One region of the Paenibacillus pabuli genome, then DNA from elsewhere that is predicted to be linked to it. Evidence: riboswitches for the same ligand, from Rfam matches in the RefSeq annotation. Region 1 holds a riboswitch; the other holds the start of a gene.
What was found. A riboswitch is a leader RNA that binds a small molecule or an ion and turns the genes downstream of it on or off. The one in region 1 is predicted to bind cyclic di-AMP.
Positions count from the first base shown of each region.

Region 1 (4,324 bases):
TCCGGCACCTCCAGAAAGCGTGCAGACACCTACTGCTGAGGTGTTCAGCAACCGCGTGGTGGAATATCACATGGACGTGAAGCTGGTGGACGGCAATGTTCTAGAGGGAACTCAGACACTTACCTGGACCCATCCGGGTAAAAAAACAGTCAGCGAACTTTATTTCCACCTATACCCCAATGCATTTTCTTCTAGTGATACGACATTTATGAAGGAATCCGGAGGAAAGCTTCGCGGTGATGTGATGCCAACGGACGGGTACGGCTCCATGAATATTACGGAGATGAAAACAGAGGACGGACTCTCTCTCCTGCACCGGATGCAGTATGTACAGCCGGATGATGGAAACATGAAAGACAAAACGCTCATCAAAGTAAGATTGCCCAAGCCAGTCAAGGGCGGGGAAACCATTACACTGCACACCCGGTTTGAGGTCAAGCTGCCCAAAATCTTTGCCCGTATGGGAACCGCTGAAAACTTCGTTATGGCGGGACAATGGTTCCCTAAACTCAGTGTATATGAGCCTGCAGGCGTGCGAGGACGTACGGCTGAGGGCTGGAATCTGCATCAGTACCACGGGAATTCCGAGTTTTATGCTGATTTTGGCATCTATAGTGTGCGTATTCGGGTACCGGAAACATACAAAGTCGCCGCGACCGGGTTTCCAACGAAGCAGGCTGTTATAAAAAACGGCGAGAAGATCTATCAATTCTATGCTGACGATGTGCATGATTTCGCCTGGGCAGCCTCACCCGACTTTGTTTATGCGGAGGAACCCTTCTCGGCTCCCAATGTTCCAGGCGTACGAATCAAGCTCTATCTGGATCCGGCCCACCAGGATCTGAAGGAACGTTACTTCTATGCGGCCAAAGCAGCTCTTTCCAATTACAGCAAGTGGTTTGGTCCGTACCCGTATTCCACACTCTCCATTGTTGTTCCCCCGAAAATGGGCAATGGAGCAGGCGGCATGGAGTATCCTACTTTAGTTACAGCCTTCGGTGCCGACGACACTACGCCAGGTTACGATCTGGAACGCACGGTTGTGCACGAGATCGGACATCAGTACTTCTACGGCATGGTTGCCAGCAATGAATTTGAGGAGGCCTGGCTGGATGAAGGGTTCACCTCTTACGCAGAAGACAAACTGATGGAGCAGGAATACGGACTTATCCCCAACCTTCCGGTTCAATCCGGCTTAATTACTTCTCCCGCCTCACTTACACAGGAGTCCTGGAAGTTTGATTCCCAGAATCATTATGCAGCCAATGTCTATACCAGGGGCAAGCTTGTGCTGCTGGGCATCGAACAACAAGTGGGCGCAAAAACGATGGAACGCATTCTTTCAACCTATGTAAAAAAATATCGGTTCAAACATCCCACTTCGACTGATTTTCAAAAGGTCGTGGAACAGGTGACCCGTACGTCCTGGTCTGATTATTTTAATCAATATGTATATGGGGACGGCATGGCCGACTTCGCCGTGGAGAATATCCAGGTCAAGCCTGTAGAAAAAGACGGTCAGACATTGTACGAGTCATCGGTAACATTATTGAAGAAAGGCAGCGACTACGAGAAGGTGCCCGTTCGCATTGTTTTTGAAGATGGACACATTGTCGCCAAGGAATGGGATGGCAGTAACGGTCGAATTACGTACAAGTTAACTTACAGCTCGCCTGTATCCTGGGCAATGACCGATCCGTTATATACCGTTGTACTGGAGAACCGTCATATGAACAACTTTTTGAAGGCGGGTCTGTATGAGCCGTCCAAGTTCCGCTGGAGCATGAGTGTAACCAAACTTATAGAAGCTATATTCGGAGGTCTGTCATGGTGAGGTGGAGACAGTGAAAGCAAAAATACGTGAGGGCTGGTTTCTCGTTCGTCAGCATATGTTCATTGCGGCACTTTTGTTTCTCTATCAGCTGGTGTGGGGTTACTTCATCTATAGAATGGTGCAATCGGCTGTCGTTCCCTTGCTGCTGCGCTATCCGGAACCTGACGCCGGGGAGCTTAGTACAATTTTATTCAAAATGGAAAGCCAGCTGAGTCTGTCTACACATCCCGAGGTTCATCGCTATCTATGGATACTGGGGGCCATGCTCCTGCTCCGCATGCTGATCACTCCTCTCATCCAGGCAGGGCTGATCTATTCATTACAACACTTCAATCATACGGAAGAGCGTATTCCTTTTATACGCGGGATCAAGGCACTGTGGAAACCGATGCTGCTGCTTCATTTCATTAAAACACTGTTATTGCTGCTGCCTGCGTACTGGCTTGTCCCCAAGTTGTATGGCATCTTTCTCGATGGATTCCATTCGCTGCAGCTGCTGCTGCCAGGCATTCCATATGTCGCTGGATGGATCGTATATGGATGGATTATACACCATGCCTTGCTCTATATGCAGTTTGGGGCGGGAGCCCCAGAGGGTCAGGGCGGGATCCGTGGTACATTTCACGCTCTATTTCTTGCCTTGCGTCATATCGTTTCTGTCATTGGGATCGCGTTGGTTTTGGGAGCAATCCATCTGCTCATCTTCGGGGCCTTCACCTCTGCGTCTTGGCTCTTGACGGGCCTAATGGGTCTGATCCTGCAACAAACCTATCCGCTCGCCAGATGTTTACTAGATATTTGGAAGATATGCGCTCATTTTCGTCTGTGGCAGTCCAAGTCTTCCAAAGGTTAAAAAGTGTAATGATCCACCTAAAAATTGTTACCATCTTCGTGTAAACTCGTGTCCATGTTTACGCTTCACAAAAGCAAACCTCGACCTTTCCCCGTCAAAGGTCGAGGTTTTTTTTGCTAATTTTCTTGTTAAACGTTGCCAAAGCTTTACTCCTCTGTTACAATAATCGCAGTGAGTTTTTAGTAACAACTTTGTAATCTTTAACTTATGAATTGTAACTACTTAAAATTAAATCGTCATTTCTTGATTTCGCAGGTGCACAACTAGCATAGCCAAATTCCTGGCACCTGGGAAGCGGGGGAACCAGTTATGGGTGAATTGATCTTGCTACAGAGGGATCATAGGGGACCTTCAACCGAATCCTTAAGCTAACCTCGCAGGCGTTGGAAGGGGTATATCTCTTGTTCAAAAAGAAATTAACAGCAGCTGTACTTAGCTTAACATTCGCTCTATCGCTTGGAGCAGGCAGCGCATTCGCAGATTCAAAAATGGATAAAGTAATTGATTCAGCAATGGGAACTACATACAAAAGTGGTGGAACAACGCTTAACGGCTTTGACTGCTCTGGATTCACACGGTATGTATTCGAAAAGCTGGGCATCGATTTGGCTCGTCAATCCAGTTCCCAATTCGACATGGGCGACTCCGTATCTCGCATGGAAATGAGACCAGGCGATCTGGTATTCTTCAATACAACGGGTAAAGGGGTTTCACACGTAGGCATCTTCGTGGGGGAAGGGAAGTTTGCACACTCCTCGTCTTCCAAAGGGGTTACCATCAGTTCTTTGAGTGAGAACTACTGGGCCAACCGCTATGTTGGCGCTAAACGGATTATGAGCACGGACGCATATGAGTCACTGGCCCTCGACTAGGGACAAGCTGAGCAACATCATACTGTAACGAAGCATAAATCAACTGCCCGGTACATTCTCCGCAGGAATGTATCCGGCGGTTTTTTTGTGCTTGTTCGTCCATGCCCTTATGATGTTTTTACCCATCCTACTATAATATAAACGGAATTCCCCGATCTTTTGTTTCACTTTTTTTTCAGGGAGCTAAACCTTGCCAAATGCCCTCCTCTTTTGTAGAGTGAAATCAGGATTAAATATGAAATGACATATGTGATAGACCCTCAGCGTATGACTAAAGTAGCTTGTTCACAATGAAAGGAGCGTGCAGTGGTATGGATGAAGCTTCTGTAACGTTTCACGTTGTGCCGATGCAAGAAGAACATGCAGAATTGATCTGCAGCTGGACATATGAACCACCCTACAACATCTATAGCTGGCTGCCCTGGGAACAGATGAAGGCGCTGGAAGTTGAATTCGGCGATAAGCAGCTTCGCCAAGAGCAATATGCGGTTGTACTCGGAGAGCAGGATCAGCTCTGCGGATTTGCTCAATTCTTTCCGCTCGAAGGTGTGACACGGATCGGGCTTGGCATGCATCCCGAACAGTGTGGTCAAGGGCAGGGCACTGCCTTCGTCTCTGCGATCGTGAAGGAAGCCATTCGGCGGAACCCTACCCATGAGATCGATCTCGAAGTGCTCACTTGGAATGCACGAGCCATTCGAGTTTACCTCAAGGCCGGATTTGTTACCCAGGATACCTATGAACGACAGACACCGAGCGGCTTGA
Region 1 is NZ_JBDOIO010000005.1:916,206-920,529, reverse strand. Features, by position in the region: gene ABGV42_RS30875 (M1 family metallopeptidase) at 1-1,834, shown strand, start outside; gene ABGV42_RS30870 (hypothetical protein) at 1,845-2,687, shown strand; cyclic di-AMP (ydaO/yuaA leader) riboswitch at 2,948-3,085, shown strand; gene ABGV42_RS30865 (C40 family peptidase) at 3,089-3,559, shown strand; gene ABGV42_RS30860 (GNAT family N-acetyltransferase) at 3,871-4,324, shown strand, end outside.

Region 2 (4,324 bases), on a different contig from region 1:
GTTTGTGCTTTAGCTGCGTTGTAGCGCGCTACCAGCGTTTCACGTTTGTTTTTCATTTGTGTCAATTGCTTGCGCATTTCATCCAGCTTGCCGCGCAGATTGTCTGCCGAAGCCTTGTTTTGATCATAGCTTGTTTTGTATTCCGCCATTTTTACTTCGGCAGCTTTTTTCTCTTCCAGAGCCCGGCGCGCCAGATCCATATTCTGTGCACGTGCTGCGGTATGAGCTTGCTCCTCACGCTTCTTCACCAATGCTTCCTGTTCTTCGAACAGCTGCTTGAATTTTTTCTCAATCGCGATTTGTTGAGCAACAGCCTTCTCGGCATCTTCCAGATCTTCCTGCATATCACGGATATATTGATCCGTCATTTTGATTGGATCTTCTGCCTTGTCAATAATGGCATTAATGTTAGACATCGTTAAATCACGCAAACGTTTGAAAATGGACATTATGGTATTCCTCCTAGTCGATATTACATCTTGTATATAATCATACATACGTGGTAACCTTCAACCCGTTTCAATTTTACCAAAAAAAATCATAAAACACGATTCGAAGCCACCCAAAATCTACTATTTTACATCTTTCGTCCGGCTTAAATGATCATCGAGCAGCTTTTCTGCCGTCAGTACGATCTCATCGATCTGCATACGCGTAATGGCGTCAAAATGAATACCCATAATAACGGTGACGGTCACCTTGAGAGAATTCGCAGCCTTTCGTGCCAGACGCTCACATAATTCTTGTTCCTTGTGCCCAGGAATATGGACTGCAGTTCCCACCACGCGTTCTCTTTCGGGATAAAAGGTCGCCACAGCTCCTATATGAGCTTTCCCACCCGTGACCAAAAATATCTGATCTTCTCCAGCTTCAATGACCTGCAAACGAACCGACTTCAAATCATAAGTATTCATCCTAATCCACCTGTCCTTTGTGTGTATATGTAATGGTGGAATTATGAGTGTTATCGGTCAGATTGGACAATGAAACTTCTCACACTATGCATAATGAACCATCACCCCGGGCATACCAAAGAGAACGCCATTTGACAAAGGAGGCTATATCATGCGTATTCGCCTCATCGCATTCGCCATGTTGATCCTTGTTTTTCTAAGCGGAAGCTATACTTCTGGGCAGCTGCTGGCTAAACCCGTTCCAGAGAGTACGCCTGCTGCAAAGCCTGACCTATCTGAAGATGAACAGCTGACGCTCGGTCAGCTAAGGCAGAAATATGCTGATACTTTCAAAACCAATGGACCTTCAACCCGACAGGTGGCATTGACTTTTGATGATGTGCCTGATCCGCGCTTCACACCGCAGGTACTGGATATTTTGAAGAAATATAATGTAAAAGCGACTTTTTTTATTGTTGGCAACCGAGCTGAGAAACATCCTGACCTCGTCAGACGGATCGTTAGGGAAGGTCACATTGTTGGAAACCATAGTTACAACCATCCTGAATTCAGTAAGCTGTCTTTAAATGCTTTTCGCAAACAAATTCTACATACCGGTGACATTATTCGTAAACTGACCGGGTACACACCGAAAATGATTCGTCCTCCATACGGAGACATTAATGAGAAACAGCTGCAATGGGCCGCAAGACAACAATACAGTATTGTTAACTGGAATGTGGATTCGCTGGATTGGAAAGGCCTAAGCAAAGAGCAGGTTAAGCAAAATGTTTTATCTGCAGTCAAGCCAGGCTCCATCATTCTTCAACATGCGGGAGGCGGCGTGGGTTCAAATCTGTCCGGTACCATTGGGGCACTTCCGGAGATTATTGATGAACTGCGGTGCAGGGGCTTCAATCTGGTGACTCTGGACGAAATGCTGCAATTGCCGAAGAGCAAATAATACAGGGCATAGTGGATAGTAAACACATCTTAATCATGAAACTAACAATCTTATTTTTTGTTAAAAACAAAGGGTACCCTTATTTCACGTTAAACGTGTCATAAAGGCACCCTTTTATTGGCGATGATACTTATTTTAAAATATAAAGTTCAACATCCTGAAAACCAAAAGTGCTCACAGACTTCTGACTTCCAGGAATGAAAATATCAATCCGTTTGCCTTTGATCGCCCCGCCGACATCACGTGCAGTAGCCACAAATGCCTGCTTAGGCAGCCCCGGATGGGAGTGACCTGTAACAAGAACCTTCGTCCCCAGTGGGATCACACTCGGATCTACTGCGATCGTGCCGAGTTCAAGCGGATTACCGAAGTAATCTACAGCACCCCATCCACCATTTTCAGAAGCGGCCGAAGAGTATGCTGTTGCTTTCACTTCAACAGCCTTACTGTAATCAAACGTTTTGCCCCAAGCTTGAACGACTTTCTCGTCAGCATTCACATCAAGGCTAGCTGTCGTGATCGCCTTTGCTTCGGAAGAGCTCTTGGCAGCTGGAGCAGCCGAGGCCGTATTTGTTGTTTTTCCTGGGATCGTAATTTTCAAACCACCATAAATGTTGTAAGGCGAAATATCATGGTTAGCTTTGATAAGTGTGCTCAGTCCAACCCCATATTTTTTCGACAAGGTGTAGAAGGTATCCCCCTCTTTGGCCACGTGAACAGAATCAGCGTGAGCTGGAACGGCCTGAATGAGCATTGCTGCTGTCAGCAGGGCTGCTGCTGTTTTGGCTATTGTTCTCTTCTTAATCATGGTCTTCCTCCCTCATTGTGCCTGCGAAGTTAGTTGTCGGATTCGGATGGAGGAAACCACCCTATAGGTTGCTGTTACATGCGTATTGCGTTATGTACCCCTAATTCACCCCAAGCAGCGTGCGTATCGATCTTCCCCTTCACGGCCTGCATCATTACATCCTCCGCACTTCCTCCTCAGGAAGTTTCGGCAGGAACAATATATCACAATTCTGTAACCAGGGTCCGTAGTAAATGTTACCAACTGTTTTAAACAACTCATTATACAGCTTTAATAATAAGGATTTTTTCAAAATCTGGAGTGACTATGCAGCTTTGGAACAATGACAGAAACGTTACTTTTAAGACAGTGGATACTTATCCACACAAAAAAACAACCCTGCTAACCATAAAGTTAACAAGGCTGTTTGATTTCGTTTTTGTTAGTCCATCCAATATGATTAACTGGCTGATCATGTTCAACGATTATGACAAAACTTTACCGAGGAAGTCACGCGTACGTGGATGCTTAGGCTGACCAAATACTTCATCAGGTGTCCCCTCTTCCACGATTACCCCGCCATCCATAAAGATGATGCGATCTCCAACTTCACGGGCAAAGCCCATCTCGTGGGTAACGATAACCATAGTCATGCCGCCTTCAGCCAGGCGCTTCATCACGTCGAGTACTTCACCGACCATTTCAGGGTCAAGTGCAGAGGTTGGCTCGTCAAACAGCATCACATGCGGCTGCATCGCAAGGGCTCTCGCTATGGCAATCCGCTGCTTCTGTCCACCAGACAGCTGACTCGGATAAGCATCCTTTTTCTCCAATAACCCAACGGTTTTGAGCAAGTCTGCTGCGATCTGCTTCGCTTCCTGTTCAGACTGCTTTTTGACCTTAATTGGGGCAATGGTAATGTTTTGCTCCACGGTTTTATGCGGAAACAGATTAAAGTGCTGGAACACCATCCCCATTTTTTCCCGAGTTGCATTAATGTTGTGTTTGCGGTCCGTGATGGATACCCCTTCGAAATTAATCTCACCGGAAGTAGGCTGCTCCAACAGGTTCAGACAGCGCAGGAATGTACTTTTACCCGATCCTGAAGGACCAATCACGACAACGACCTCGCCCTTGCCAATTGAGACATCTATGCCTTTAAGTACTTCGTTTTTGTCGTAGGATTTGTGTAATTGTCTAACGTCTATCACTTGCACTCAACTTCCTTTCCAGTCGACCCAGCAGCTTGGACAAAATGAATGTCAATACAAAGTATATAGCTGCTGCAATAAGGAACGGATTCATTCCTTGGTACGTAATGTTTTTGACTACACTTGCCTGATACATGATATCAACCATACCAATGACCGAGATAATGGAAGATTCCTTGATGATGGTTACGAATTCATTACCGATGGCAGGCAGCACTGCTTTGAAAGCCTGTGGCAAAATAATAAATCTCATTGCGGCGCCTCTACCCATCCCAAGCGAACGGGCTGCTTCGAGTTGACCGCGGTCAACCCCTTGAATTCCCGCACGGAAGATTTCTGCAAGGTAAGCACCACTGTTGATGGAAAGTGTTAAGATACCCGCCTGAAGAGGCGAGAACGTAATGCCAAATGTCAGGGCCAGACCATAATAAATAATCATCAACTGAACCAGCATCGGCGTACCACGAAT
Region 2 is NZ_JBDOIO010000003.1:153,513-157,836, reverse strand. Features, by position in the region: gene ABGV42_RS03050 (PspA/IM30 family protein) at 1-449, opposite strand, end outside; gene ABGV42_RS03045 (hypothetical protein) at 573-914, opposite strand; gene ABGV42_RS03040 (polysaccharide deacetylase family protein) at 1,066-1,857, shown strand; gene ABGV42_RS03035 (3D domain-containing protein) at 1,988-2,665, opposite strand; cyclic di-AMP (ydaO/yuaA leader) riboswitch at 2,668-2,867, opposite strand; gene ABGV42_RS03030 (amino acid ABC transporter ATP-binding protein) at 3,130-3,855, opposite strand; gene ABGV42_RS03025 (ABC transporter substrate-binding protein/permease) at 3,842-4,324, opposite strand, start outside.
Region 2: another riboswitch for cyclic di-AMP. It lies ahead of ABGV42_RS03035 (3D domain-containing protein); the one in region 1 lies ahead of ABGV42_RS30865 (C40 family peptidase).